DNA from 4 places in the Limnobacter sp. genome. Region 4 is predicted to be linked to each of the others. Evidence: predicted binding sites of a transcription regulator. Region 4 holds the regulator's gene; each other region holds the start of a gene.
The links. Region 4 encodes sigma-54, which starts transcription at its own class of promoters, with help from an activator protein. Its sites were predicted from a motif close to TGGCANGNAANCTGCTTT; they were not measured.

Region 1: a site for sigma-54 is predicted at 2,594-2,611, ahead of hmpA (NO-inducible flavohemoprotein). Genes of this name have one in related genera too.
Region 2: a site for sigma-54 is predicted at 3,290-3,307, ahead of prpB (methylisocitrate lyase). Genes of this name have one in related genera too.
Region 3: a site for sigma-54 is predicted at 1,555-1,572, ahead of P0D43_RS02245 (TorF family putative porin). Genes of this name have one in related genera too.

The regions. Positions count from the first base shown of each region.
Region 1 is NZ_CP121330.1:2,397,631-2,405,292, reverse strand. It holds gene P0D43_RS11440 (response regulator transcription factor) at 1-378, opposite strand, end outside; gene P0D43_RS11435 (BON domain-containing protein) at 564-896, shown strand; gene P0D43_RS11430 (response regulator) at 955-1,380, shown strand; gene hmpA (NO-inducible flavohemoprotein) at 1,394-2,536, opposite strand; gene norR (nitric oxide reductase transcriptional regulator NorR) at 2,748-4,301, shown strand; gene cphA (cyanophycin synthetase) at 4,298-6,916, opposite strand; gene P0D43_RS11410 (ATP-grasp domain-containing protein) at 6,951-7,662, opposite strand, start outside.
Region 2 is NZ_CP121330.1:1,982,252-1,989,913, forward strand. It holds gene acnA (aconitate hydratase AcnA) at 1-1,155, opposite strand, end outside; gene prpC (2-methylcitrate synthase) at 1,158-2,321, opposite strand; gene prpB (methylisocitrate lyase) at 2,380-3,261, opposite strand; gene prpR (propionate catabolism operon regulatory protein PrpR) at 3,456-5,051, shown strand; gene arfB (alternative ribosome rescue aminoacyl-tRNA hydrolase ArfB) at 5,055-5,462, shown strand; gene P0D43_RS09500 (YqaE/Pmp3 family membrane protein) at 5,561-5,719, shown strand; gene P0D43_RS09505 (hypothetical protein) at 5,833-6,054, shown strand; gene rlmF (23S rRNA (adenine(1618)-N(6))-methyltransferase RlmF) at 6,058-6,966, opposite strand; gene P0D43_RS09515 (AsmA family protein) at 6,963-7,662, opposite strand, start outside.
Region 3 is NZ_CP121330.1:462,254-469,915, forward strand. It holds gene amt (ammonium transporter) at 1-351, opposite strand, end outside; gene P0D43_RS02240 (P-II family nitrogen regulator) at 373-711, opposite strand; gene P0D43_RS02245 (TorF family putative porin) at 782-1,501, opposite strand; gene P0D43_RS02250 (accessory factor UbiK family protein) at 1,713-1,943, shown strand; gene P0D43_RS02255 (YifB family Mg chelatase-like AAA ATPase) at 2,031-3,596, shown strand; gene P0D43_RS02260 (MFS transporter) at 3,604-4,914, opposite strand; gene P0D43_RS02265 (hypothetical protein) at 4,914-5,456, opposite strand; gene P0D43_RS02270 (DUF1840 domain-containing protein) at 5,508-5,879, shown strand; gene P0D43_RS02275 (DUF962 domain-containing protein) at 5,898-6,419, opposite strand; gene P0D43_RS02280 (Crp/Fnr family transcriptional regulator) at 6,563-7,273, shown strand; gene P0D43_RS02285 (DUF4394 domain-containing protein) at 7,363-7,662, shown strand, end outside.
Region 4 is NZ_CP121330.1:1,035,936-1,043,597, forward strand. It holds gene rapZ (RNase adapter RapZ) at 1-535, opposite strand, end outside; gene hprK (HPr(Ser) kinase/phosphatase) at 528-1,511, opposite strand; gene P0D43_RS05025 (PTS sugar transporter subunit IIA) at 1,516-1,986, opposite strand; gene hpf (ribosome hibernation-promoting factor, HPF/YfiA family) at 2,097-2,426, opposite strand; gene P0D43_RS05035 (RNA polymerase factor sigma-54) at 2,467-3,987, opposite strand; gene lptB (LPS export ABC transporter ATP-binding protein) at 4,000-4,755, opposite strand; gene lptA (lipopolysaccharide transport periplasmic protein LptA) at 4,752-5,333, opposite strand; gene lptC (LPS export ABC transporter periplasmic protein LptC) at 5,330-5,917, opposite strand; gene P0D43_RS05055 (KdsC family phosphatase) at 5,914-6,453, opposite strand; gene P0D43_RS05060 (SIS domain-containing protein) at 6,453-7,445, opposite strand; gene P0D43_RS05065 (monovalent cation:proton antiporter-2 (CPA2) family protein) at 7,585-7,662, shown strand, end outside.

The sequences.
Region 1 (7,662 bases), 1.4 Mb from region 4:
AGAAATGTAGCGGCGACCCTGTGCAACGGTGTGTATTGCATTGATCAGGTCGTTGCGATCGCAGTCCTTGCACAAATAGCCGCTTGCGCCACTGCGAATCATTGGCAGGGCGTACCGGTCTTCCGAAAAGCTGCTAATAATTAATACCTGTGTTTCATCGTGGCGTTGTTTCACGGTTCGAAGCAGGTCGATGCCGTTTTGATCAGGCAGCGACAAGTCGAGCATGAGTACGTCGCAGGGGTGTTGTCCAAGCAATGTTTTTGCTTCTTCGGCGCATGCGGCTTCGAACTGAATGGACATTCCCAATTCTTCATTCAGCATTTCGCGAAAGCCAGCGCGCACAATGGCATGATCATCAACAATGGCCAATCGAATCATCTGTGTATTCCTTTTGGGGTTGTAAATCATTGAGGCCAGACTATTCCTACAATTGAATCGTCCTTGTCGGACAGATCTCAGTTTTGCCCCTCAGTAGTATTGAACGCATGAAGCCTGATCAATACATACCTTTGATCTTGATTTCTTGAAAGTAGTCAGTTCAAACACTTTGAAGGAGTACAACTATGAAAACATTGATCACACAAACTTTGATTGCTTCTGGTATTGCTTTGTCTGCGTTGAGCCCAGTCTATGCCGCAGAGCAGGGTAAAGAGCCCTTGAAAGCGGTAGGGCAGTATGTGGACGATGCCACCATTACCACCAAGGTGAAAGCAAAACACGCTGAGGACAAAACAGTAAGCGCTTTGCGTGTTCATGTGGAAACCAAGCAAGGCGTGGTGGTGTTGTCAGGCGAAGCCAAAACCGAGGCCGAGATTGATCGTGCCGAAGCGTTGGCCAAGCAGGTGGAGGGCGTGAAAGCTGTCTCCAATTTGATTGAGTTGAAGCCCAAGTCTTAACGGGCTGTCATGATGCCTCGCCGGCCTTCTCGCTGGCGGGGCGTTTCAGGTGTCTGCCATGAAACAAAACTGTATGGATCAGCTCCCCTTGCGTGTGCTGGTGGTTGAAGACTCGATCGAGTTGCAGACCATGTTGCAGGCGATGCTGTGTGAAATTCCCAGTGTGCAGGTTATTGCAAGTGTGGAGTCCGAGGAAGCGGCACTTGCGACAATACGGAATGAATGCGCTGATTTGGCAATCGTTGATTTGGAATTGGAATCAGGTACCGGGCTGGGTGTGTTGAAGAACCTCCAGCAAAGTCTGGAGATGAATCCGCACCCGGTTAATATTGTGGTGTTTTCCAACTACTCCAATTTGGTCATACGGCACCGGTGCTTAAGCCTTGGTGCCAAGGCTTTTTTCGACAAATCGTTTCAAATTGATGAGTTGCTGGAGTTTGTGCAGGCTCAAGCCTCTGGCAAAGCCAAAGGCTTGTCGGCTTAGTTCCTGAAATCAATCAAATGGCTTGCGCAGGGCCGAAAAACTCAAAATGCTGACGGTCGGCAGGCACGCCCAGTTTCCCGAGCATGCTTTTCACTGCACCCATGAAACCAACTGGTCCCAAAAAGTAAACCTGTGCATTGTTGGGCAGGTTGTTTTCAATGGTTTGGGCTTTGATCAAGCCATGCTGATTTTCATAAACATACTCGGTAGTGATATTGCTGTGTTGAGCCTTCAGTTGCTCAGTCAAATTCTTGAATGAGTGCTGCGCTACGTTCTTGCAGGCATGAATGAATCGAATCTCGCGCTGGCCGGCAACAGCTTTGAGCATGGCAATGGCGGGTGTCAGCCCCACGCCTGCGGTAATCAACACCAGTGGGTCTTTGCTGTCGTCGAGTACAAACTCGCCACAGGGCGGGCTGAGTTGCACGGTGTCGCCCACAGCAAATTCATTGTGAAGGTGGTTGGACACCATGCCACCTTCTTCGCGTTTTACCGAGATTCGGTAGTGCTCCCCATTGGGTGAGTCAGACAGGGAATAGTTGCGCATGATGCTTGTGTCATTGATATTCAAGTGCAGGGTAATGTATTGCCCTGGCTTGAAGGTCATGATCTCTTTGCCGTCCACAGGTTTCAGGTAAAAAGATGTGACCAGTTCGCTTTCTTGCTCTTTCGCGGCAATTCTGAAAGCGCGTTGCCCCTCCCACCCTCCAGCGGACATGGCTTGTTTGGCATACAGGTTGGCTTCTGCATTAATTAAAATATCGGCCAGTTGGCCGTATGCAGCTGCCCAGGCGTCGATAATTTCGGGGGTGGCTGCTGCACCCAGTACTTCTTTCATGGCCTGCAGCAGGCATTCGCCCACGATAGGATAGTGCTCGGCCTTAACGCCCAGTGCCACGTGTTTGTTCACGATCAGGGTAACCGCACCCATCAGCACGGCTGGGTTATCAATGTGCTTTGCATAAGCCAGTACCGCATTGGCCAGTGCACGCGGTTGGGTGCCTTTTTGCTGGTGAGCCGGATTGAAAAAAGTGGCTGTAACCGGGTATTTGCTGAACATCAGTTTGTAAAAGTGCGTGGTCAAGGCCTCGCCGCCCTGTTCAAGTGCGGGAATGGTTGCCTTGATCCATTGTTTTTGTTCGGTGCTCACTGACATGTTGATGTTCCTTTTTCGCGTGATTGTAAATTGACACATGCTTCTCGGTGACAAGTACTATCAAGATCCATGCCAGACGTTAAAATTTTTTTAAGCTATTGATTAATATAATTAATTGATAATTATGGATTTGTTAAATATTTCAAAAGATTGTGCTAAAAACAATGTGATATTATTGTTAATAACACAATAATTGTTAAAGTGACAATATATGGAAATGTCCAGTTTTGTGATGGCGGTGATCGAGGACTTGGGCGCTGACCTGGATCCGCAGACCCGGTATGCACGTTATGTGAATTCATTGGCAGCGGCATTGCCGGGCAACGCGTGTGCCTTGCTAAAAAAGGAAGGCTCGGCCTTAAAGCCATTGGTCGTTCGGGGTTTGACGCCGGATAGCCTGGGGCGCCGCTTTGAATTGAATGAGCATCCCCGCTTAAATGCGATTGTCACTTACCGGGGGGTCACTCATTTTCCAAACAAGTCCACGCTGCCTGATCCCTACGATGGTCTGCTGGAAGGGGTGCATGCGGGGGATTTGACTGTGCACGACTGCATGGGTTGTGCCCTGCATGTCAATGGCAAGTTGTGGGGTGCGATTACCCTTGATTCTTTGAAGGCAGGGGTGTTCGACGTCAAGGTTGAGCGGGCCATGGCCATGTTCGCCCGCTTGGGCGAGGCTGTGGTGCATTTGGCTGAATTGAACGAGCGAACCTTGACCAACTTGAAGCTGAGTCAGGGCAATGGCAATGCTTTGCAGGCATTGGAGGGCGTTCAATTGTCTCGCCGGGAAATGATTGGCGACAGCAAACCCATTCGCGATCTAAAGCATGAAATTTTGACCGTTGCCAGTAGTCAGCTGGCAGTACTGATTCATGGCGAAACCGGTGTAGGCAAAGAATTGGTTGCGCAGGCTCTGCATGCCATGTCGAGTCGCGCCAATTTGCCCTTGGTGGTGATTAATTGCGCGGCTTTGCCTGACCAGTTGATTGAAAGCGAGTTGTTTGGTCATGTTAAGGGTGCGTTTTCCGGGGCTGAGCGCGATCGCCAGGGCAAGTTTGAATTGGCCAACGAGGGCACCTTGTTTCTGGATGAGGTGGGCGAGTTAAGTGCCTCTGCGCAAGCCAAGCTGCTTCGGGTGCTCCAAAGCGGGCAAGTGCAGCGTGTGGGCAGCGACAGGGAGCATCGGGTTGATGTTCGCATTGTTGCGGCAAGCAATCGCGATTTGTCTGCCGAAGTGAAAGCAGGGCGCTTCAGGGCTGATCTGTATCACCGTTTGTGTGCTTACCCTTTGCACATTCCGCCTTTGCGTGAGCGGGGCGACGACGTGGTGTTGCTGGCCGGTTATTTTCTGGAACAAAACCGCAGTCGGTTGGGGTTGCGAAATCTTCGTTTGGGTCGTGGTTGCGAGGCGGCCTTAAAGCGTTACAACTGGCCGGGTAATGTGCGAGAACTTGAGCACACATTGGGGCGCGCAGCGTTGAAGGCACGCCGGGATGAAGCCGGCCCCATGGTGACCGTGGAGCTTGAGCACCTGGACCTATTGACCGAAGCAGGGCAGGAACATGTTCGGCTTCATCGTCACCCGGACATTGAAATGAGTACCCCGATGGGTGGCATGGATTATCGCGATGCCGTGGATGAGTTTTCAAGAAACCTGATTCAGCAGGTGCTGAAGCAAACCGATGACAATCGAGCCGCAGCCGCCAGACAACTGGGGCTCGATTCCGGTAATTTTCACCGCATGTTAAAGCGGCTTGGTATTTAAACTGCAGCGCGCGTGGCTTCGGTCTCGCCGCTTGTGTTGCTTTGCAGGTACTGCAGTGCTTCATTCACCTGGTCGATCAACACCAGCACCAGGTGATCCGCTGCGGTTTCATCCAGTGCCATCTGGATGGCTTTGAATTCACCGCGCACCTCCACCACCGATCGTTTTTTATCGCTGCTGGATTGGGCAATGCCTTGCTGCAGCAGGGCGAGGGTTTCACCGTCTGGGCGACCACGCTGGCAGGCGTCCTCATACAAAATAATGTGATCGAAAAAGCCGCCCACCAATCGACCCTGTTCGATAATGTCCTGGTCGCGGCGATCGCCTGCAGCACTAATCACCACCGTGCGTTTGATCGCAGGTATGTTTTTCAGTGTGTTCACCAAAGTAGAGACCGCATCGGGATTGTGGCCGTAATCGGCAATCACTGAGCCACCTTTGTGCTTGAAAAAGTTAAAGCGACCAGGGACTGTGTCGGGCGTTGACTGAAAACTGCCCAGTGCTGCACGGATGGTGTTTAAGGGCACATTCAGGGCCAATGCTGCAGCAACAGCGCACATCACGTTTTGCACCTGGAAGGTGAACAAACCGTTGTTGGTCAATGGCACATCCATCAGGTCGATGGTTTTCTCGGTGTCGTCATAGCTGATATTGATGACCCGACCATCGTGAATAATCACGGGGCGGCCTTTGGCTTTGTGTGCAGCAACAATCGGATTGTCGGGGTTGCTGGTGAAAAACAGCACGCGGCCTGGTGTCAGCTTGGCCATGTTGGCGGCATGTCGGTCATCGGCATTCAGCACAGCAAGCCCTTCCGGGGCTACGTTTTGCACTAACACGCTTTTCAGCAAGGCCAGGTCTTCCACGCTGTCAATAAAGTTCAGGCCAAGGTGATCACCTTCGCCAATGTTGGTCACAATGCCCACGTCGCACATGTCAAAGCCCAGGCCTTCACGCAACATGCCACCACGTGCGCATTCAAGCACCGCAGCATCTGCTTCGGGGTGAACCAAAACTTTGTGGGCACTTTTCGGGCCACTGCAATCGCCTGTGTCAATCAGGTGGCCATTCACGACAACACCCTCGGTGCCCGTAAAGCCGACACGCAGGTTGTGATAGCGCAAAATTTGTTCAATCAGGCGAACGGTGGTGGTTTTTCCATTGGTGCCGGTCACCGCCACCACTGGAATTCGACCGTTTTCGTCTTTCTTGAACATCAAATCGATGACTGCTGCGCCGACATCGCGGCCCTTGCCAATCGAGGGTTCCAGGTGCATGCGCAAGCCAGGCGCGGCATTCAATTCCACAATGCCACCACCTTGGGCTTCAAGTGATTCATCTACGCGTTCGCACACGACATCAACGCCGCACACTTCAATGCCGATTTGTTGTGCGGCTTGAATGACCATTTCTGCCATGGCGGGGTGTACGTTGTCGGTGACATCGGTTGCGCTGCCGCCGGTACTCAGGTTTGCATTGTTGCGCAGTACGACTCGAACACCTTGCCCGGGTACTGCTTCAGCAGTGAAACCCTGTTTCTTGATCCGGGCTATTGCGATTTCATCGAGCCGAAGTTTGCTCAGCGCACTGCCGTGGCCCTCGCCGCGCAGTGGGTTACAGTTTTCGATTTCAATGAGTTGCGCAATTGAATTGACGCCGTCGCCCACTACGGATGGAGGCTCGCGACGTGCTGCGGCCACCAGTTTGTCTCCCACCACGAGAAAGCGATAGTCATGGCCAGGAATGAATTCCTCCACAATGGGTACACCACTGCCGTGTTTTTTGGCGGCATCAAATGCAACGCGCAAATGTTCTTCATCGACAATATTGACGGTTACGCCTTTGCCTTGGTTGCCGTCGCTGGGCTTGATCACCACCCCTTTTTTGGTGGTTTGGGTCAGTTCGCGAAACGCCTCTAGCGCTTCCTCGAAAGTCTTGACCAGCTTGCCTTTGGGGGTTGGAATACCCGCGGCAGACAAAATGGTTTTGGTCAGGTCCTTGTCTTGCGCAATTTCTTCAGAAATGGCGCAGGTGGTGTCTGTTTCCGCAGCCTGGATTCTGCGTGCTTTTGAGCCCCAGCCCAATTGCACAAGGCTGCCCTGTGTCAGGCGGCGAATGGGAATGCCCCGGCGCAAGGCTGCATTGACAATTGAGCCGGTACTTGGTCCAAGTTTGCAGTCCTCAAAAGCCTCTTTCAACCGTTCAATGGCTGATTTCGCGTCGAAGTCTTGCCCGGCCAGTGCAGCCAGGATAAGTTGGTGAGCTTCTTCAAAGGCAGCACGCGCCAATTCTTCTTCTTCGTACTGCACCACCACCCGAAAGTACCCTGTGGTGATGTTGTCGGCCACATGGGCGAAGGTGACCTGCGAGCCCGCCTCAACCTGAAAGCGCAGGGCGGCACGGCTTAAAATGTGAGCCAGTGCAATATTGCTTTGTTCGAACCCGGTGGCCCGCAGTGAACCAATGCCGGGCAGGGCGCTGCGTACCCGCATTTCAATGTTGGCGAACCGATCGTACAAGCGTTCATTTTCTTCACAAAACACCAAGGCTTCCATGCTGGTGTTTTTGCTCCACAAATTGGGGCCGCGCAAGGCGCGAATGCGTTCAATTTTCATAATTTTTCAACCTGTTGTGTGCATCGGCATGGGGTCAATAGCGCTGCCGAAGATCGGCGCGCAGCAGGTGGTGGGGCACATCCATCGCCCAGCCTGCAGCAGCCAGAGCCAGTGCCTTGGTCAAATTCACAGGGGGCTGTTTCAGGGGTATGGGACTTCTTTGTTCGGCTTCCGCCCGGGTACCCATGAAATGGATGTTCTCGCTTTGATAAATCACTGCCATACCGCCATTTTTGACATGTTCGGTAACAATTGGATTGTCAGCGCTGTTGCTGATCCAGATTACCTTTCCATCGCACAGGTCTTTCAAGGGTAACAGGCTGACTTCGTCGGCATTCACCACGGCGTGACCACTAGCCAGCACCAGGTCCACCAACGTGCGCATCACATTGAAGTGCTGCTCTTTGGTGAGAATGTCCCATTCGTTCAGCCCATCCATTGAACCCATGCTGGTAATGACCGCCAGGCTTGATCGGTCAAAAGGCAGGCCTTCCGATAAAATTGTGCTGGCTTTGACCTGCATGACCAGTGTGTCAAGGTTCTTGTTGATCAGGCAATTTCGACCCGATTGCCAGTTGGCTGAAGGTGCTTTGTTAATGGTGCGACCGTTCATGACCAAACCCTGGTCGCAGGCCAAGCCTACTTTGTGGCCCTGGTCTTCAAGAATTTCGGTGAGTTCGGGGCCGAAACCATCGATTTCCTTGCCGCCCGAGTAAGAAATGGTGGGAATTCGACCATTCGCATCA
Region 2 (7,662 bases), 950 kb from region 4:
ATTCACTGCAATGCCTTTTGCCGCCAAATCACTGGTGGCCACGCGCGCATGCGGGTTGGAAGGGCCAGCCATGCTGCGCACCACCTTGCTCAAATCAAAGCTCAGTACGCGTTCATATTCAGCGCCCACCATTTTGCTGGCCCACAGGCCGGTGTGCTTGGCGTATTGTTCCACCAGCTTCACTTGCTCGTCTTCACGGCCAGTCAACTTCAGGTAGTCAATGGTTTGCTCGTCGATGTAGAACATCGCCGCGGTGGCACCGTATTCTGGTGTCATGTTCGAAATCGTGGCGCGGTCGCCGATGCTCAGGCTATTCGCGCCTTCACCGAAAAACTCCAGGTAAGCACCCACCACGCGTTCCTTGCGCAAAAATGCGGTCAGTTCCAGCACGATGTCGGTGGCGGTAATGCCGGGCTGGCGCTTGCCAGTCAGTTCCACACCCACGATGTCGGGCAGGCGCATCATCGACGCACGGCCCAGCATCACGGTTTCTGCTTCAAGACCACCCACGCCAATCGAGATCACGCCCAGCGCATCCACGTGTGGCGTGTGGCTGTCCGTGCCCACACAGGTGTCGGGGAAAGCAACGCCTTCGCGAACCTGCACCACCGGCGACATTTTTTCCAGATTGATCTGGTGCATGATACCGTTGCCTGGTGGGATCACATCAACGTTCTTAAATGCGGTTTTGGTCCAGTTGATAAAATGGAATCTGTCTTCGTTGCGGCGCTCTTCGATGTCGCGGTTTTTCTGAAATGCATCGGGATCAAATCCACCACATTCCACAGCCAGTGAATGGTCCACAATCAATTGCGTGGGCACCACCGGGTTGACCAGGGATGGGTCGCCACCTTGGTCGGCAATCGCATTGCGCAGGCCAGCCAAGTCCACCAAAGCCGTTTGGCCCAGAATGTCGTGGCACACCACGCGCGCAGGGTACCAGGGAAAGTCCAGGTCGCGCTTGCGGTAAATGAATTGTTTTAGGCTCTCGGTGAGTGCGCTGGGTTCACAGCGGCGCACCAGTTGCTCGGCCAACACCTTGCTGGTGTAGGGCAGTTTGTCCCAAGCACCAGGCTCGATCGCATCAACAGCCGCCTGGGTGTCGAAGAAATCAAGCTGGGTGCCGGGCAGGTTCTTTCTGAATTGTGTGTTCATGCTTATTTGCGGTCCTTGATGGCTACAAATTTCTGGTCTTCCGGGCCAGTGTAATTGGCGCTTGGGCGAATGATCTTGCCGTCAATGCGTTGTTCAATTACGTGGGCGCTCCAGCCGGAAGTGCGGGCAATTACAAACAGCGGGGTGAACATGGCAGTGGGCACGCCCATCATGTGGTAGCTCACCGCGCTGAACCAGTCCAGGTTCGGGAACATTTTTTTGATTTCCCACATTGTGCTTTCCAGGCGTTCGGCGATGTTGTACATCTTCATGTTATTTTGTTCTTTTGACAGGTCTTCTGCCACCTTTTTGATCACCTCGTTGCGGGGGTCGCTCACGGTATAGACCGGATGACCAAAACCGATGACCACTTCTTTGCGTTCAACGCGGGCGCGAATGTCGGCCTCGGCTTCATCTGGATTGTCGTAGCGCTTCTGGATTTCGAAGGCCACCTCGTTGGCGCCACCGTGCTTGGGGCCACGCAGGGCACCAATGCCGCCACAAATGGCGGAATACATATCCGATCCTGTACCCGCCACCACGCGGCTGGTAAAGGTAGAGGCATTGAATTCGTGCTCTGCGTACAGAATCAGTGAGGTGTGCATGGCGCTAACCCAGCTGTCGCGCGGTTTTTCGCCGTGCAGCAGGTGCAGGAAGTGGCCGCCGATTGAATCATCGTCGGTTTCTACTTCAATGCGCTTGCCGTTGTGGCTGTAGTGGTACCAGTACAGCAACATTGAACCCAGCGAAGCCATCAGCTTGTCGGCAATGTCACGCGCACCAGGGTGGTTGTGGTCGTCTTTCTCGGGTTGCAGACAGCCAAGCACGGAAACACCTGTGCGCATCACGTCCATGGGGTGTGCTGAAGGGGGCAGGGCTTCCAAAGCCTGTTTCACGCCTGCAGGAATACCACGCAAGGCTTTCAGTTTCAGTTTGTAGCCAGCCAGTTCAGCTGTTGTAGGCAGTTTGCCATGCACCAGCAGGTAAGCAATTTCTTCGAATTCGGTGGTGGTGGCCAGGTCCAGAATGTCGTAACCGCGGTAAGCCAAATCGTTACCTGTGCGGCCAACCGTACACAGGGCAGTGTTGCCAGCGGCGGTACCGGAAAGGGCTACAGATTTCTTCGGCTTGAAGCCAGGGGTTGTTGTTGTTTGTTGCTCAGACATTGCTGTCTCCTGTCAAATTAAATGTTTTATAACAATTGTTTATTGTGTTTTATTAAAGTTATTTCTGCTGAAATAAGGCGTCCAGTTTCTGCTCAAAATCGTGGTAGCCAATGCTGTCATACAGCTCCATGCGAGTTTGCATGGTGTCTAAAACATTCTTTTGCGTGCCGTCGCGGCGAACAGCCTCATACACATTCTGTGCGGCTTTGTTCATCGCGCGGAAAGCGCTCAAGGGGTACAGCACCAAGCCCACGCCCACACCTTTCAATTCTTCGGTGGTAAACAGGGGTGTAGAACCAAACTCAGTGATATTGGCCAGCACGGGCACTTTCACGGCGTCGACAAACTGTCGGTACATGCTCAGTTCAGTCATGGCTTCGGGGAAAATCATGTCGGCACCGGCTTCAACGCAAGCGCAGGCCCGGTCGATTGCTGACTGCAAACCTTCCACGGCCAGCGCATCAGTGCGGGCCATGATCACAAAATCATCTGAACCGCGAGCATCCACTGCCGCTTTGATGCGATCAACCATTTCAGCCTGGGTCACAATGGCTTTGCCTGGGCGGTGGCCACAGCGCTTGGCGCCCACTTGGTCTTCAATGTGCATGGCTGCTGCGCCAGCTTTCATCATTGCCTTGGTGGTACGGGCAATGTTGAAGGCCGATGATCCAAAACCAGTGTCGACGTCGACCAGCAGTGGGGTGTCGCACACATCAGTAATGCGGCGCACGTCGGTCAACACATCATCCAGGCCTGAAATGCCAAGGTCGGGCAGGCCGAGCGACCCAGCCGCCACACCACCACCACTCAGGTAAATGGCTTTGAAACCAGCACGTTTGGCCAGCAAGGCGTGGTTGGCGTTGATCGCGCCGATTACTTGCAACGGTTGTTCTTCTTTTACGGCCTGACGAAAACGGGCGCCAGCTGAATTTTGAGTCATGGTGTTCTCCTTGTTGTATGTTTTTTGTGGTGCAGGGTTCGTGCCAGTTTCAATAAAAATAAAAAATATCTTTTTTTAACAATTGTTTAAGAGATTAATCTAATCAATATTGTGAAAATTTGCCTATTCATTTGAAACACTTTTGTGTAAGATGAAACGCAAATATGTTTCAAATGGTAAAGAAGGTGTTTTAAATGAAACCCAGAATCGTGGTGTTCAGCATCAGTGCCCTGGCAGGCACATTGCGCGAAATTGCGCGCGATTACACCAGTTCAGCCAATATTGAACTGGTGCCCAAAGCCTATGAAGACGCTTTGGCCTACGCCCGAAATCGCTATTACACCGACACGGCCGACGTGTTTATTGCGGCTGGTTCAAATGCAGCCTTCCTTCAGAATCAGCTCGAAGCGCCCTTGGTCATTATTCGTACCGATGGTTTTGATGTGATGCAAGCCTTGGCCTCAGCCAGAAAAGCGTCTTCGGCAGTCGGTTTGGTCAGCTATGAACATTCCTTCGACGAACTGGAGCAGTTTGCCCGAGCCTTTGATGTTCCCCTCAGTACACGCACCTATCGAACCCCCGAAGACGCCCGCCGCGCTGTGCGCGAACTGGCACAACTCGGCGTTCAGGTGGTGGTTGGGTCTGGCCTGGTGACTGAAATTGCCCAGGAAATGGGTATGGATGCCATTCTGATTTATTCTCGCCAAGGGGTGGTCAAGGCCTTTGATGAGGCCACTCGTTTGGCCAGCGCCAAAGCCACTGGCGGTGTGCGGCGTAATAGCCAGGCCTATACCTTTCACACCGAACAGGATTTGATTGGCAGCAGCGCAGCCGTGCAAAGGCTTCGAAGCACCATTCGCTTGTGTGGCAGCATTGATTTTTCTGTTCTTATTCAAGGTGAAACAGGGGTGGGCAAAGAACTGGTGGCCCAATCCATTCACACTGCCAGCCCCCGGGCAGGCAAGCCTTTTGTGGCCATTAACTGCGCATCGCTCACTGAAAGCCTGCTGGAAAGCGAGCTGTTTGGTTATGAGGAGGGCGCGTTTTCAGGGGCCGTGAAAGGTGGGCGTGCCGGCATGTTTGAAAGCGCGCAAGGCGGTACCGTGTTTCTCGATGAAATTGGCGACATGCCGCTGGCCTTTCAAACCCGCTTGTTGCGTATTCTGGAAGATGGCACCGTGCGCCGAATCGGTTCAGCCTCTTCGCGAAAAGTCGATTTCAGACTGCTGGCTGCCAGCAATGTAAACTTGCAGCAAGCTGTTGAAGAAGGGCGCTTTCGTGAAGATTTGTATTTCCGCTTGAATGAAATGTTGATCCAGATCCCACCGCTGCGTGAGCGCACCGAGGACATTGGCGAATTGGCAGGTTACTTTCTGCGAACCACCCCTGTGCGGGTCAGCAAATCTCGATTTGATGAGTTTTTAAACGCAGCGTTGCCCATACTTCAAACTTTGCCTTGGCCGGGCAATATTCGGCAGTTAAAAAATGTGTGCCGCAGGGCCGCCGTGTTAATGCTTCAAGAAAGTGATCTTTCATCCTGGCGAGCCTGGTTTCCGGACTTGATCACCGCGAACCCGACCCCGATATCAATACCGACATTGCCCGACATGCCTTCAGAATCTTTCGACAATATGAATGCGCTGGCCTTGGCCTACAGCAGGGCGCCCAAGCAGGAACGGGCGACTATCGTTCGCCAGGCATTGAACCTGGTGGGCGGCGAAGTCAGTAAAGTGGTTGAAGGCTTGGGGATTAGCAGATCAACCGTGTGGCGCCTGGGCAAGGGGGCTTAGTATATGTCGTACACGCCCCCCATTCTCTCGGAATCCGATGTCGAGTTCACTGCCATTCGCGCCCAGGGCGCGGGCGGTCAGAACGTCAACAAAGTGTCCAGTGCTGTTCATTTGCGTTTTGATATCCGCTCATCGTCTTTGCCCGAATTCATCAAGGAAAAGCTGCTTGCCTTGCAAGACCAGCGTGTGACCAAAGACGGTGTCATTGTCATCAAGGCTCAAACTACGCGCAGTCAGGAGCAAAATCGTGTGGACGCTCTTGCACGGCTGAACGAGCTGATTGCCGAGGTCGCCAAACCAGTCAAGGCTCGCCGCGAAACTCGCCCAACCTTGGGTTCGAAGCGCCGCAGGCTGGAAGGCAAAAGCATTCGCGGCCAAGTGAAGGCATTGAGAGGAAAGATAAAAGAATAAATGCCATGTCCACGATCGATTTGATTTTGCGTTACTCTTTGAAGCGTCGCTTAACCCTGGCAGTAATTATTCAACCTTTTCTATTTTCAGGAGTTTAAATGGATCTCATCCGAATTCTTATCGCGATCTTGTTGCCGCCAGTGGGTGTATTTTTACAGGAAGGTTTGGGCAAGCATTTCTGGATCAACATTATCTTGACCCTGCTGGGCTATATTCCAGGCATTGTTCACGCCGTGTACATCATTGCTAAAAAGTAGTGTGGGCAGGGTCACCCAGCAAAGGGGTGATTCGCTTTACAAATTATTTTGTATGCCGTTCCCGTCCGAAGTCCGTTAATACCCACACATCGACAACAATTCAGGAAAACAAGATGCAAGCCACAAAACTGATTGGAATTCTATTGATTGTTGCAGGCACTTTGGGCTTGGCCTACGGAGGCTTTAGCTACACCGAAGAATCTACCGCAGCCAAAATCGGTTCACTCGAAATTACAGTGGATCAGGAAAAAGAAGTGAACGTGCACATGTGGGCTGGCGTCGGCGCAATTGTCGCCGGGGCCTTCCTGCTGCTAGTGGGTGGCCGCCGCCGCTAATAGCTATGCAAAAGACCACGCCACAATGCGCGTGGTCTTGTTGCCTTGTTCCATTTCAACTTCAAGAATATCGCGCGCACCCACGTTGCGCATGTGCCATTTTGCTTGAGGCACATTTTCTGCCTTTGACACCAGCGTGGTAAACCACCTGCACTGTTTGCCAAATTGCGCACTCTCATTGATCATGGTTTGTAGAAAACCAATTTCCCCACCTTCGCACCACAATTCGTTTTTTTGTCCACCAAAGTTCAAACCTGCGGGCGCTTTCGAACCTGGTTTTTCGCCACGGTTGAAGGCAAGGCTATTTACTTTGCGTTGATTGCTTTTCATGGCCTCTTTTTGCGAGCCGTGAAATGGCGGGTTACACACACTCAGGTCGAATCGTTCCCCTGGCTTGATCACACCCTCAAATATTTTCCGCTTGTCGCGTTGCAGCCGCAAATCAATCAAACGTTTCAAGTCATCATTTTTGTCCAGCACCGCAGCAAGATTCTTTAAGCTCACCATGTCAATTTCGCTGCCGGTGCAGTGCCAGCCATATACCTTTGCCGCCAGCAAAGAATAAATTCCGTTAGCGCCTGTGCCAATATCCAGCATCTTAACCTGCCTTGAATCCGTTGCCTTGATTCCACAGCTCGAGAGCAAATCCGCCGCGTAGTGAATGTAATCCACCCGGCCTGGAATGGGCGGGCACAAATAACCCTCCGGTACGTTCCACCCAACGATATCGTAATGGTGGTTCAGCAGCGCACAATTGAGCGCTTTGACGGCGGCAGGCAATGCAAAATCAATGGAGTCTCGACCATGATTATTGGGCTTCACATGTTTTTTCAGGGCAGGGTAAGTCAACACCAGGGCGTCAAAATCGTACCCGTCTCTGTGCGCGTTGTTGGGGTGAAGTGTTTTGGTCAATTTTTTTCTCGCTGAGCTTTGCTGCGTGCTGCCAAATCATAGCAACCTGTTTTGTTGGAATTCTCGACAGAATCCGGGGAGCCGGTATCCACAAAAGGAATCAATGCCGCAAATGGGTTTAGCAGCGACAGCAACACGGCACCCGCTACCTTGCCCGCTAGCGGTCCTTTCTCAAGAGACACATCGGGCGAGCCCATGGTGCCGGTAATCAGCAAAGGCGTACGCAAGCTAACCGGGCTGAAGTCCTTTGGGGTGACAACAACCCTCAAATTCAAGGCTTCTGTTTTCATTGAAATGCTGCCATTCACCCACATCGCTGAGTCTTGTGTATCGATCACAAATACCTTGGGTTGTAGCACCCCATTGTTCGCGTCCAGGTCAGCAAACGCACAGGTCATTTGCAACACATCATCGCCCCGAAACCAAACACCAAGCGCCTCGGCAGCATCCAGGCCAGCCGCTTCAACAATCAAATGCGACATGGTGCCGTTGCGCACCTGCGTTCGCACATTGCCGGCCAGGCTCCCCAGTATTTCTGCAGTCGAGCGGCCTTGTCCCTTCAATTTGGCCGCACCGTTCATGGTGCCAGTTACATAAGGCGGCTCATTTCCAGCTCTGGGTATATTCAGCCATTGCTCAAGCTGTACATCGGCCCATTTCAAGTCCACGTCCCAAACAGCGATATCTTCTCGCCCA
Region 3 (7,662 bases), 570 kb from region 4:
GAACACAGACATAACCTGCATCAGTACAGACAACATGTTCTTTGCGCGAACCAAGCCGCCGTAGAACAAGGCCAAACCTGGAATTGTCATGAAAATCACCAAAATGGTGGCAATCATCATCCAGGTGATATCACCCTTGTCTACTGTTTGCTCAACAACAGGTGCGGCTTCTTCGGCTGGTGCAACTTCAGCAGCAAGTGCTGCCGCGGGAGCTACATCCATTGGAGCAGCCATTGTTTCAGTGGCTTCGGTGGCAGGTGCCGCCGGGGTTTCTTGCGCAAACACACCGGGACTAGCAACACTGAAGCTCAGTGCCGCGGCCGCCAGCCAGACAGTCAGAAGTTTTTTCATGATTTCCTCACTTCTCTCTGGTTAAAGGGCGTCTTTACCGGTTTCGCCTGTGCGAATACGGGTAACACTCAACAAATCAAACACGAAAATTTTGCCGTCACCGATCTTGCCGGTTTTGGCTGCGCCTTCAATGGCTTCGCAAGCCTGATCAACCAGGCTGTCATCCACTGCGGCTTCAATTTTCACTTTGGGCAAAAAGTCGACAACATACTCGGCACCGCGATACAACTCGGTGTGACCTTTCTGGCGACCAAAACCTTTCACTTCGGTAACCGTAATGCCTTGTACGCCGATGGCAGACAGCGCTTCACGGACTTCATCGAGTTTGAAAGGCTTAATGACTGCTGAAATTAGCTTCATTACGCACTCCTGAATTAAGTTTGAAGAGGGTGGAAACAGCGCCCTCTTCAGAGCGCTGTCTGGATACGATTTAGAACGTTTTACCAACAGAGAAAACAAGCACGCCATCGGTGTTGTTCTTGCCTTTTGGCTTGATGTCTGTATCAACGTAGGTCAAGCCCAAGTCAAAGCCAGAGTAGGCATAGGTCAAACCAATGCTGTAGTCATCGTAATCGGCATCGCCGTTGCCAGGACCTTCAACACTTGTTGTACCGTAGTGAAGTGCCAAGCCGAGGTCGTCGGTAATTGAATAGTCGTAGTTCAGGTACGCGTATGTCGAGCCGTCCGCATCAGTAAAACCGAAATAATCTTTGGACAAGGAATAGGCACCACCCAAAGTGAAACCGTACGCGCCAACGCTACCGTATAGCTCAAGGGTATCTAAGTTGTCTGTTTTTTCAGCGCCAGTGTAGAGATACTGAAGCAGACCAACATCATAGGAAATCCCGGACGCTTCGCCAGCGTAACCAAGGTAAACATCTGTCTCCAAGCCGCCGGCATCCAGGCCGAAGAACGGCTGAAAGTCGATACTTGAATTCCAGACACCCGCGTAAAGGCCGCTTGAGTGGCCGTAATCAAAACCACCTTGCAAAGCCAGCTCACCGTCCGTCTGGGAAACACCACGGAAGCGGTAGTCAGTGACCATACTCACGTTTGCAGACATTGTGTGCTCAGACTCTTGAGCAGAGACAGTTGAAACAGCCCCGAAGGTTGACGCAGCGATTGCAGCGACCATTACTAATTTTTTCATCTCACTCTCCTAAAAATAGATGAATGCCGTAAAGTTTTTTTGGCAAGGGTCTATTAGCGAGAAGCGTGCCAGCCGTGAACTCGTCAGTAATTTCGCGATAAATCCCCCTTTTTCGGGCACAATAGCGATGCAATTTTTTGAATTTTTCACTGCGGCACCAATTTGGTGCACTCCTTTGGTGCGATGCACGACTACTCTTTTGGGGGAAACATTGGCGAACAAACCTTTCGACACCATTGCGGCCAAAGTTGGTGATTTGCTGAATGCAAAAGGCCTTCAAAACATGGAAAACCCAGTCACACAGCTGATTCGCCAGGGTTTGCAGGACATGGAATTTGTCAGCCTGGAGGATTTTGAAATCCAAAAGGAAGTGCTGAACCGGCTACGCGAAAAGGTGCATGCACTGGAAATGCGCGTGGCGGAACTCGAAAAGCGGACCTGACCCCACTGGGTGACCTCAATATGAGCACCCATTTGCCAAACGAAGCGGTGTGGGGATAATCGTCGGGGTTTGACTGCGCCCCCAACCATGCCTTTAGCCACCCTTCACAGCCTTACCTTTGTGGGCGTGCGCCCTGTTGCAGTACAAATTGAAGTCCATTTGTCGGCGGGCTTGCCTTCATTTGCACTGGTTGGTCTGCCCGACACGGAAATTCGCGAGTCCAAAGAACGGGTTCGGTCTGCACTGCTCAACAGCGGCTTCGAATTTCCCTCCCAACGCATTACCGTCAACCTGGCGCCTGCCGACCTTCCCAAAGGCAGTGCCGCATTCGACTTGGCTGTGGCGTTGGGTATTGCCAGCGCATCGGGGCAACTGGCCAAGGCCGATCTTTCCGACTGGCTGTTCGCCGGAGAGTTGTCGCTATCAGGCGCACTCACCGGCATGCGCAGCCCGTTTGCACTGGCGGTGGCAGCGCGAAAAGAAGCGCAATTGCGCCAACGCCCCTTGAAATTAATGATGCCCAAAGCACAGGCTAGTCTTGCTGCAACAGTGCCTGACATTGCAGTGTTTGGTGCAAGCACTTTGTTTGAGGCAGCTGCGCATCTGGTTGGGCATGGCAATCCGCTTGAGCAACAACACGGCAGTGTACAAAGCAGTCAAAGTCAGCCGTATCTTCCTGACATGGACGAGGTCATTGGGCATCAAACGGCAAAAAATGCGCTACTGACCGCCACCGCGGGTCAGCACCACATTCGCTTGGTGGGGCCTCCCGGAAGTGGAAAATCCATGCTGGCACAGCGTGTTGGTGGGCTGATGCCGCCCTTGCCTTTCGAGGACTCGCTTGAAATTTCCGCCATTCGAAGCTTGAAAGGCGAAAGCGATTTACTCAGCCCGCAGCGCCCTTTCCGCAACCCGCACCCCAGCAGCTCAATGGCAGCCCTGATTGGCGGGGGAAACCCGCCCTCTCCGGGAGAAATTACCCTGGCGCACCAGGGCATTTTATTCACAGATGAAGTGCTGGAATTTGATCGCCGTTGCCTGGAGTCGTTGCGTGAGCCCCTGGAAACAGGGCGGGTCAATATTTCCAGATCGGGCCACCAAGCCAGTTTCCCGGCCAGGTTTCTGTGGGTGTGTGCACACAACCCCTGCCCATGCGGCTGGTTGGGTCACCCGGCCAGAGAATGCCGCTGCACCCCAGACCAGGTTCGGAAATATCAAAACAAGCTTTCTGGCCCCTTGGCCGATCGGCTTGATATTTCAGTGGAGGTGCAGGCCATTGACCACGGTACACTGCTGCACGCAGAAGTAGAGCACAACGAACAGGCTGGCAGTGCACGGCTGCGTGCCCAGGTTGAAAAGGCCCGTGCCATTCAACTTCAACGCCAAGGTTGCTTGAATGGTGAAATGAGTGCCGGGCAAATCAGCAAGCATTGCAAACCGGCCAACAGCGCAGAAAAACTATTGCTGGCCTATGCCCAGAAAAACCACCTTTCTGCACGGGCGTTGCACCGAATTTGCCGAGTGGCCAGAACGCTTGCGGACCTGGACGAGGTCAGTCAAATCGATAAAAAACACATTGCCACAGCCATTCAGTACCGCAGGGCGCTAGCTGGCGAGTCAAGCAGCCAGTCGCCAGTGACCCATACACCGTAAGCCATGCTCAACCCCCGCGTTGTTGCTCTGCTCCGAATGGGATCAGATGACTGACCTTGCGGCCGGGTCGCGCATACCAAACCCAGCTGCACAACTGCATGACCCACAAAATGGCCAGGGAAATCCGCATGGCATCGGTGCTGCTGAGCCCCAATGCCGCAAATGAATCAATACCAATACCAATGCCCCATTGAATGCTGAAAGCACCAATGAAGATCAACAAATTCAACGCTGTGCTGGAGCGACCGGTGAGTTTTTTTGGAAATGGCTTGTTACAAGTTGCGTAGGTCATGATGCCTGACGAAATCAGGAATGCATGAATCAGCCAACCCCACAGGCCCGATTGTGCCCCCTGCACAATTTGAACCGCAAAGATCACCAGCGACAACCCCATGCCAATCAGCATGATCTGGTCTTCATCACCCCCTGCCTTCGACACCCGACGCGTTAAAAAACCAAGCGCCAAATACCCAAGCATGAGCACCGCGGAAATCCAGAACATGTTTTGTGCAGCCTGCGCATTGCTCACCCCGATCACGTTGGTAAACCAAGGGCCAACCCACAAACCATGAAACGCCATGAATCCGCCTTGCGTAATCATGGCCAGGGGTGCCACACGCCAAAAGTGCGGGTGTGCATAAATGGCTTTGTAGCCTTGGGCCATGTCAGCAACGGACTGGGTTTTTTGCGGTTTGAACAGCGAAGGCAATGCAAACCACAAGGCCAAACCTGCCAATACACACAGCACTGCTGCCACACCAAACACACCGCGCCAACCCAAAGCGGGCAAAGCCGCCTCGACGGGCGTTGTGACGGTAAGCGCACCCAATGAACCAGCCACCAGCATCCATGAAGACAGACTGGCCTGCATGTGCGGTCGAAAGTACAGCGAGTAGGCTTTCACCGCCGCCATCAAGCAGGCTGACACACCCACGCCAATCAATGCACGGCCCAACCACAGTACCAAGTAGGAGTCTGCCACTGCAAAAAGCAAGGCACCCAAGGCAGCAAAACCAATGAGTACCGCTTCTACGCGCCGGGGACCATAGCGGTCAAGCATCACGCCTACGGGCAACTGCATGATGGCAAACGAGAGGAAATAGGCCGAGGCCAAAAAACCCAACTGCCCCGCAGTCAATCCCAGTTCCTGAACCAAAGGTTGGGCGATCACCGCATTGATGGCCCGAAACGCATAGGACATGACGTAGGCCACAGCGAATATGATGAACACGCGCATGGCCAGGCCACCGCTGACATACATATGCTCAACGCCATCGGGGCCTATTTCATGTGACACGTCTTGAGGGTTGTACCGCATTACTGCCCCAACAGCGAAAATCCGCCAAACCATGAGGTGACCGAATCAGGATTGGCAGCCTCGCCGGGACCCATCATCATTACCTGGTACAGAATTCCCTGGTGCTCAAAAAAACGGGCTTGCGCAAAAGCAGTTTCACCGTTTGGCAAAGTGCCTTTGATTGACATTTCATGCACAGTTTTACCCAGCCATTGAATCGGTTTCAGATCCGGTTGACCTGCGGAAATATTGTTGGCCACCGCTTGTGCCAACGCATCGCGCAACACACCGCCTTGCGCTGCCAACTCACCCTGCAAAGGCACGGTGCCAACCGCAAAGTACAAACCTTCAACCTGCGCAGCATGCAAAGTCAACGGCACCTTCAGGCCAATCAGGTCCATGGTTCGTGTGACTTGTGCAGGCTTGTCAGGAAAGGTGGCCATGTAGCCTATGTCGGGATTGGGCACCACGCGCCAGTTGAACTGGGGCGAGCAAGCGACCAGGGCGCATAATGCAAACAAGGTGACAAAAATTGCGCGGCTTTGAGCAAAGGCTTTATTCATGAGACGCTTTAAGGCGAAAATTAGGCAGGTGCTCCATTGTAGGGGCACTTCATGCAGATCAATAGCAGTGATAACCAGAGTGTGAACAGAATGGGTATTGTGAAATTTAAATCCAAAGCAGCCGGCGACATTGTGATGTTCAAGTCCAACGCAGAGCAGCTATTTCGAATTATGGGAATTGAGGCCAGCGAATGCGGCGTGATCGAGCCCCAGGACCTTGCACATGCGCATGCACAACTGGTTGCTGCTGTGAACATGGAGCGCATGGCCAAAGCCGAGAACCCGGTCAATGAAGACGAACTGACGGTGGAAGAGAAGATTGCCCTTAAAGACCATGTGGCTCTTGAGCAGCTGGCCTTCCCATTGCTGAAAATGCTGGAAGAGGCGCAAAAGAAGAATGTGGATGTGCACTGGGGATTCTAAATAATCCCCCTGATTTCTTCAGGCGTTCGCCGTGTCGCGGCGACGAACAGGCCCTGCGATTGCTTCAACCTGCAACTGGGTTTTCTTGCCCAGGCCGATTAAAAAGCCCAGTTCGGCGACGACAAACAAAGGGCCAATTGCCAAACCAATCACATCGTCCACAAACGCGGGTTTGCGCCCTTCGTAGTAGTGACCAACAAACTGGATAATCCAGCCCACCACAAAACTTCCCACGCCGGCACCCAACCAAGCCACTGTGCTTAACGTTGCGAAATGCCCGGCAGTCAACAACAAAGCGCCGTGAATAAAAAACATGGCCAGGCCGTAACTCAAGCTGAGCTTGAAATAAAACAGGCTGGACAGCAGAAACATCACCAAAGCTGGCGTTACCGCAATACCGGCAACATCGATCGACGCACGCGACAAGAGAATAAGCACCGACAACACAATAAGGGGCACGCCAATAAAGTGCGTGGCAATGTTGCGAGGGTCACGGTGATAGGTGGCATACGTGGCCAGTTGGTCAACCAGGGTTCTCATGGCTTGTTCTCCTCGAAGCGGCAATTGCACTAAATATTTGATTTTGAGGGTATATGGTTACAAATCACACTCCAAAGGTCTGTCAATTGCCTGACATTTGATGCTAATTTAGTGGCAAAGGTGGAGACATTTACAAAACAACAATGCAAACACTCAATATTCAACACATTTTGAACCGCGGAAAGTGGTTTGCCAACCTGCCAAGTAACCTTCAACAGGCTTTGCTAAAACACGGTGCGCTGCGCCAGTTTCAAAACGGGCAACGCTTGTTCTCGAGGGGTGACTGTGCCGACGGGCTGTACGCAGTGCTCAGTGGTTCGGTTCAAATTGTAGGGGCCAGCAAACACGGCGCGGAAGACAAACACGTGATCTTGACTTTGATCGACCCGCCCGACTGGTTTGGGGAAATTTGCCTGTTTGACCGGCAACCCAGAACCCACGACGCCATGGCCGATGGACCGGCCACCGTGTTCCACGTTCGGCAAACATTGCTCGACCAACTCATTGCAGAGAACCCCAATTACTGGCGTGATTTTGGCCTGTTGCTGACTCAGAAAGTGCGTCTTATTTTTGGCGCGATTGAGGATGCGGCCCTGCTGCCCACCCACACACGACTGGCCCGCAGATTACTGCAAATGGCAGAGGGTTACGGTATACGCGCTGACAGCAACACAGTTAGCGCCCGAACTTTGCATGTGTCGCAGGAAAAACTGTCGGCCATGCTGTCAGTTTCCCGGCAGACCGTGAACCAAATGCTGAAAGAACTCGAAAATGACGGCTTGCTGCAACTGGGACGGGGCAATATTGAAATTTTGAACCTTGACGGTTTGAAACTAAAAGGCCAGGTGATATAGCTGCATCCAAAACCCGCCACCGGGTGTTCCCTCTCTGTCGACTTGTAATTTGACACCTGTTTTAAGCATCAACGACAGAGGGATTAAAAATGATATTCAAGAAAAAATTTGTGGCACTGGCTTTGTCCAGTTTGGTGTTGGGTGGTTGTTTTTCAGATGATGACAACCTGAACTTAAGTGCCGGTGATGTGTTCTTGCTGACAGACGCAAACCAGTTGGCGTCGCTCAACCGTGACAACCCCTCTCAGCTTAGAACCAGCACCCAGCTAAGTGGCTTCATGAGCAGCGGCGAAGTCGCCATTGGCATGGACTTCCGCCCTTTCAACAGTAAGCTGTACGTGGTCACCAAAGACGCCAGCGATGTGGGTCGGGCTTACACAGTCAACACA
Region 4 (7,662 bases):
GCAGGCCTTTTTTAAAGCCAAAAGTTTCAAACACCAAAGTGAGTCTGGCCGATTCTTCTTCCACTGTTTCCAGTACCCAGCGGCGCAGCACATTGGGTTGCAAGGCGGAAGTGTCAATGCAACTGGCAATGTTTCGCAGCGGCTCAAGTGCTTCTCTTTCCGCGTCCACGCATTCTTGCACGGTGGCTTGTTCGCCCAGGCGTGTGCTCATGGGGTGGCGCCTGCGGCTTTCCGAATAACGGGTAATCAGTGTTTCGTCGTCGGCATCCAGAAACAGAATACGCACATCGGTGCCGGCGGTTTTCAGGGTGTGAACAATCTGGGGCACATCGATGATGTCGCGCCCGGTGCGGGCATCGGCCGCAATGGCAATTTGACTAATGCCTTCGGAGGACAAACGTTGAATGACCTGCGGTATGAAAGAAGGGGGCAGGTTGTCGACGCAGTAAAAGTGCGAATCTTCCAGCGCGCGAATTGCGACTGATTTGCCAGAGCCGGACAAGCCGGTGACCAATACAACTTTCATGTCAGTCATGGCCCATGTCCGTTTCAGTGTCGGGGTCGACTTGAAGGTGGTCAATGCCACCGAGTTCACTGAGCATGGCTTTTTGTTGCCGCACCATGAACTCGTCGAGCGTATTAATGCCCCGCATTTGCAAAATGGTGTTGCGCACCGCAGCTTCCAGCAAAACTGCAAGGTTTCGGCCCGCGGCCACGGGCAAGATGGCTTTGCGAATGGGTAGTCCAAGCACTTCCTGGAATTGCGGTTCGGTGACCAGTCGTTCCTGATGCAATTCCAAAGACGCTTTGCGCACCAAATGCACAATCAGCTTGAGCCGCATTTTACGGCGCACTGCCGTTTCACCAAAAATTGCCTTGATGTCGAGCAGCCCAACCCCACGCACTTCCATCAAGTTGCGGATCAATTCGGGGCAACGGCCTTCAATAAGGTTGGGGGCCACGCGCGAGAATTCCACCACGTCGTTGGCCACCAAGCCATGGCCGCGAGAAATCAATTCAAGACCGAGTTCGCTTTTGCCCAATCCCGATTCACCACAAATGAGCACGCCCATGCCGAGCACGTCCATAAACACGCCGTGCATCATGGTGGTGGGGGCCAGCCATTTGTTGATGTACACGCGCAGAAAGTCGATAATTTCTGCGGCAGACAGCGGTGTGGCCAGCAACGGGATGTTGGATTCGTCGCAAGCCGCTTTGAGCAATGCGTGTGGCTGAAAAGATTCGGCGACGATGATGGCGGGAGGGTCGCCTTCGATCAGTTTATCAATTTGATGTTTTTTGCGAGCATCGCTGATGCGGGCGAAGTATTCGATTTCCTGGCGACCAAAAACCTGGATACGGCCAGGGTGAATGGTGTTGAGGTGACCTACGAGATCGGAGGATGCGAAGCACTGAAGATCAAGGTGACGATCACCACCGTTTAAACCGGCAAGCCAGTCGAGTTTGAGTTTGTTGCGGTTGGCTTCGATCAGTTCTTTCAGTTGCTTCACAGGCTTAACTCGCGGGTTGGTAAGGCTCCCAGTTGGCGATCAATTGGTGAGTGGCACCAGGATCGGATTCTGTCATGAGTTTCTCACGGAAATCCTTGTCAGACAGCATTTGAGCCAGTTCTGACAGTATATCCAGATGATGCTGGTTTGCGCTTTCAGGCACCAGCAAAAACATGAGTAGCTTGACGGGTTGGCCGTCAGGGGCATCAAACGGAATGGGATCTTGCACACGCACAAGGCTGGCGATGGGTTCGCGCAGGCCTTTGATGCGGCCATGCGGCACCGCCACCTGCTGGCCAAGGCCAGTGGAGCCCAAACGCTCACGCGCAAAAAGACTGTCGAACACCTTGGACCGTGCAATGCCCTGGTTGTTTTCAAAGACCAGTCCGGCCTGTTCAAACACGCGCTTTTTGCTGGTGACCTGTGTGTCCAACAATATGTTGGATGGTGGAAGTAGATTTGCGATCAAGTTCATCGCTGTTGATTCCTGAGACCCGCTTCTAATCGTGGGGCCGATTATACGCCATAAAAACACAAAAGGCGGATTGAAGTCCGCCTTTTGAATTTCCCTGAAATTACAGTGGTTTATTCAGCTTCTTCTACCACTTGGTGTTTTATGGGCGTGTGATTGTGATTGGTAAGTTTGTCTTTGTGCCGCAATACCTGGCGATCGAGTTTGTCGGCCAGCGCATCAATGGCTGCGTAGAGGTTTTCATGACTTGATTCAGCGTGTATGTCTTTGCCGCGAACGTGCAGCGTAACATCTGCCCTTTGAACCAGCTTGACCACCGAGATGGTCACCGATGCATCAATGACGTGATCAAAATGCCTTTTCACCCGGTCCAGTTTTTCAATTACATAATTTCGAATAGCTGGGGTAACTTCCAGATGATGACCATTGATGTTCAAGTTCATAAGGTATCTCCTTTCGTTGCTGCGGGGGGAAGCTTTAACTTTAAAGCGACTTACGCATGTTCACCGGGGGTATTTTCAGTGATTCCCGGTATTTAGCGACCGTGCGTCTTGCGACCACGATGCCCTGTTGACCGAGTAGGTCGGCGATTTGGCTGTCAGATATCGGCTGCTTGGCGTCCTCCGCAGAAATCAGTTGCTTGATGAGTGCACGGATGGCCGTGCTGGAAGCTTGCCCACCTGAATCGGTGGAAACATGACTTCCGAAGAAATACTTTAGCTCAACCAACCCATAGGGCGTCAACATATATTTTTGCGTGGTAACCCTTGACACGGTCGATTCATGCAGTCCCAGTAAATCAGCAATTTCCCGCAGAACCAAGGGTTGCATTGCGATTTCGCCATGATTGAAGTAGCCGATTTGTCGTTCTACGATCGCTTGGCTCACCCGTAAAATAGTGTCAAATCGCTGTTGAACGTTTTTTAAGAGCCACCGGGCCTCTTGAAGTTGCGCGCTGAGTTGTGCGCTTTGACCACGGTGAGACCTCAGGATCGAGGCGTACATTTCATTGATTCGAATTTTGGGCATCACATCGGGGTTGAGCTGCACATGCCATTGTCCACTGAGTTTTTTAACAATGACATCGGGCACCACATGATCGTCGTCAATGCGCCGAAAGCGCGCGCCGGGAAAAGGTTCTAGCGAGCGGATTATTTGATGGCAGATCTTTAAAGTGTCTTCGTCGACATTCAGGGCTTTCTTCAGTTTGGTGAAGTCACGCTGGGCGAGCAAACTCAAATGGTCGCGGATAATGTGTTGGCAGTTGCCGTACAGGTTTGTTTGGCAAGTAATGTCCCGGCGCTGGGCCAGTTGCAGCAACAGGCACTCTGCCGCATTGCGTGCGCCCACGCCGGGTGGGTCGAAGCTTTGCAGCAGGCGCAGTGCCGCGCTCAGTTCTTCAAACTCCAGGTCGGGTTCGTCCTGCAAGGTTTCCCACAGGTCTTCAAGTTCAACGGTCAGGTAGCCATCGTCGCTAAGGTAGTCGATCAGCCACAGCACCAGGTTTTTGTCGCGTTCGCTGGCCTGCGTCATGCGCAGCTGGTCGATGAGGTGCTGGTGCAGGCTGCTGTCGGGCGCAGCCAGTTGAAGGCCGGGTTTTTCTTCGTCGCCATCGGCACCTGCGCCGCTGTTGTCGCGCCAGTCACCTTCCCAGTTGTCCTGAATGGAGTCGATGGTCTCGCGTTGAACAATTTCTTCGCTTTGGTTGTCTTGTTCAGCTTGTTGATCGCTGACGGGCTCACTGGCTTTGCGTGGGTCCGGTTCGGCTTCGAAGCTGTCGCCCTGTGGCTCGTGCAATTCGCCATTGCTGCTGTCCAGGCTGAGTGTACGTTCGCCTTCAACAGCCTCTTCATCGGCCAGCTCGAGTAGCGGGTTTTCGGCCAGTGCCTGTTGAATTTCCTGCTGCAGTTCGAGTGTGGACAGTTGCAGCAATCGAATGGATTGCTGAAGCTGCGGCGTGAGCGTGAGATTTTGGGAAACTTTAAGCTGAAGGGATTGTTTCATGGGGGCTCAGCTTTACATCCGGAAGTGTTCGCCGAGATACACGCGGCGTACATCGTCGTTCTTCACAATTTGTTCCGGACTACCCGAGGCCAATACTCGACCTGCACTGATAATGTAAGCACGATCGCAGATGCCCAGCGTCTCGCGCACGTTGTGGTCGGTGATCAACACGCCAATTCCTTTCGATTTCAGAAAGGCCACAATGCGTTGAATTTCCAGCACTGCGATTGGGTCTACGCCTGCGAAAGGCTCATCCAGCAAAATAAAGCGGGGTTGGCTGCCCAATGCGCGCGCAATTTCAAGTCGGCGGCGTTCGCCACCTGAAAGTGAGGCGGCCAGCGAGGTGCGAATGTGCGCTATTTGCAGGTCGTTGAGCAAATCTTCAACCGCTTGGTCCACCGTTTTGTCTTTGGGTGGATTAATTTCCAGGACAGCGCGAATGTTTTCTTCCACCGTCAACTTGCGAAATACGGAAGCCTCTTGGGGAAGATAGGAGAGTCCCGCCCGAGCACGTTCATGAATGGGTTGAAGCGTGATGTCACTGCCTTCGAGGCAGATATTGCCTTCGTCGGCGCTGACCAGGCCCACGATCATGTAAAAGCAGGTGGTTTTGCCAGCACCATTGGGGCCCAGCAAGCCAACCACTTCACCGGTGTCCACATGCAGTGAGACGTCTTCAATTACACGCTTGCTGCGGTAGGCTTTGCGCAGGCTGAGTGCCTGAAGTCGGCCCTGACCAGTCAAGGTTTGAGCGGGGGTGTTACTCACTTGCTGCCCCCTTTTGGCGCTGGTTCGGGCGCTGGTGCAGGTGTTTGGGTTTTCGGCTTGATGACTGCCTGCACGCGAGAGGATCCGCTGCTGTTGGGCGAGCCCACCACATTCAAAAATTCGGTGTTCTGTTCATAAGTAATTTTGGTGCCGGAAATTGATTCAGTCAGCTGACCATTGGTGCTTTTCTGAATGCTGGCTGCGCCGGTCAGCGTAACAATCGATTTGTCGCCGTCAAATTCAATCGTGTTGCCAGTGCCGTTGATCAGCAAGACTTCATTGGGGCGTTCAGAGTCGCGTTGTTGTTTGAAGCGGGCGGGTTTTCCTTCCACTGTGGCGAATTGGGTGCCGTCGCTGCGTTCAGTCAACGTGAGTTTGTCGCCGCGAATCACAAGGCTTCCGCGCGTTAGCAACACATTGCCTGTAAACACGTTCACGTTTGACTTTTCGTTGTACGTCATCTGGTTGGCGTCGATGGTGGTAGGTTGCCGTTTGTCAGCTTCCAGTGCGTGCACGCTGACCCCGAAAGCCAGTGCCTGTGCTGCCAGTGCCATGGAAATCCAGTTGGAGCATTTCATCGTTTTGCCTCTATGCGAAATTTGACCGAGCCTTGCGCTATCAATTCGCCTGTGTCGTTGTTCAATGTTGCACCCTGTGCCTCAAACCTTTGGCCAGGCCGGGTTACCAATACATTCTTGTCGGTGGAAATTTCGTTGGTGATGTTGTCAATTCGTATTTCTTCAGACTTCATGGTGGTCACAAGCCCTTCGTCTTGGCTGGTCACTACCACATCCTCCCGGAGGTAAATTTCATCCGTATCGAGCAGGTACACGCCTTTCCGGGCGTTGCCATTGACCATGCCGTTACCCGCTTCAAATTGCTCAAGCTCTGGCTCGGTGATGTTCCACACATTGCCTTGTGGAATGTGCTCTGCAGATTTGCTGCGAATAATTGAATACTTGTTCTCGGCCAAGTCATGGCTTTGCACCGAGAAGTTGCGCAGGTAATAGTCGCTGCTGGTGGGGTCGTTTTTGCCACTGACACTGAACAGGCTGAGCTCGGACTGAATTGCAAACCAATACGACGTAGCTGCCAACGCGAACGTTAACAGCAGCGGTATGAACTGCGAAATCAGATTGAAAAAAGCACTGACGGGTTTCACGTTGCTTCCCAAGGGTTCTGGTAGCCAGGCTGGTGACTCAGAATAAAATCACACAGCTCGCGTGCTGCGCCGTCACCGGGTGGGCGTGTGTTGATCCAGTTGGCTGTAGTTTTCATGGCGGCCGGGGAGTGTTGGGTACTTGCTGCCAAGGCAACCTGTTGAAGCACTGGATAATCGGGCCAGTCGTCGCCGAAAAAACCGCATTCATTCCATTCCAGCCCCAGCAATTGGCGAATGTCATCATAGGCTTGCAGTTTGGTTTTGCAACCTTGGACCAACTGGTAGATGCCGAGGTCTTTTGCACGTTTCTCGACAATGGCGCTGGAGCGCGCCGTGATCCAGATCACTTTGATGCCGTGGTCCATCAGCAGCCGAAGTCCTTGACCGTCGAATACGCTGAAGCGCTTCATGACTTCGCCTTCGTTGCCAAAATACAGGCCACCGTCAGTCAACGTGCCATCAACATCAAAGCCCATCAATTTGATGTGCGATGCGGCCTCTGTGGCGGTGGGTTTGCGGTCGGTAAATTGATTCATCAAACCACCTTGGCTTCAAACAGGTCATGAAAGTTCAAGGCGCCCACAATGTGCCCTTGCTCGTCGGTCACTACGACTTGGCTAATGTGGCTGACTTCCATCATGCGCACCGCCTCTACTGCCAGCTTGTCGGGCGCAATACATTTCGGCGCACTGTTCATGACTTCGCTGACCAGCAAACCGCGCAGGTCGAGGCCTTGTTCAATCAGGCGGCGCAGGTCACCGTCTGTGAAAACACCGAGCAATTTGTTGCCGGGATCGACTACGGCGGTCATGCCCAAGCCTTTTTTGGTGATTTCCAGAATTGCATTGGAGATGCTGGCCGAAGGCGACACTGAAGGTATGCGATCACCTTTGCGCATGACATCGCTGACATGGGTCAGCAGTTTGCGGCCCAGGCTGCCACCGGGATGCGACAGGGCGAAATCTTCTTCGCTGAAGCCCCTTGCTTTAAGTACAACCACGGCAAGTGCGTCCCCCAGTGCCAAAGCAGCAGTGGTGCTGGCTGTTGGGGCCAAATTCAGGGGGCAGGCTTCTTTTTCAACACCGCAGTCCAAGACCAAATCAGCCTGACGCGCCAGGGCGGAGTCGGGTTTGCCGGTCATGGCGACTATTTTTGCGCCACGGCGTGCAATGGCTGGCAGCACGGCCACCAATTCCTCGGTATTGCCAGAGTTGGACAGGGCAATGACCACGTCTTCTTGGGTGATCATGCCCAAATCGCCATGCGAGGCTTCAGTGGCATGCACGAAAAAGGAGGGAGTGCCCGTACTGGCAAAGGTGGCTGCAATCTTCTTGGCAATCAGCCCCGACTTGCCCACGCCAATCAAAATCACCCGACCCTTGCAGTTCAGGATGGCGGTGGTGGCTTGGCTGAACTGGTCATTCAAGCGCTCGGACAATGCCGAAACTGCTTGGGCCTCAATGGCCAACGCTTCTCTGGCCATGGCCAGAAAATCGTGCTTGTCATTATTCGACGGTGTTGTTGACATGGTGGACCCTGATAGACTTAAGCAACAAAGGTGCTTGAGGCTGTGCTCTTTTCAGGGCAGTATAGCAAAGCGCGTGCCAATTCTCTTCACTTCCTAAGCATTAAACGTGCCTAACGCTCTAGAGCTTTCTTTGATTCTTATGCTGGTCGCAGTGCTGGCGGTCTCGCTTTTCCGTCACTGGAAGCTGCCCGCCATGCTGGGCTATCTGTTTGCGGGC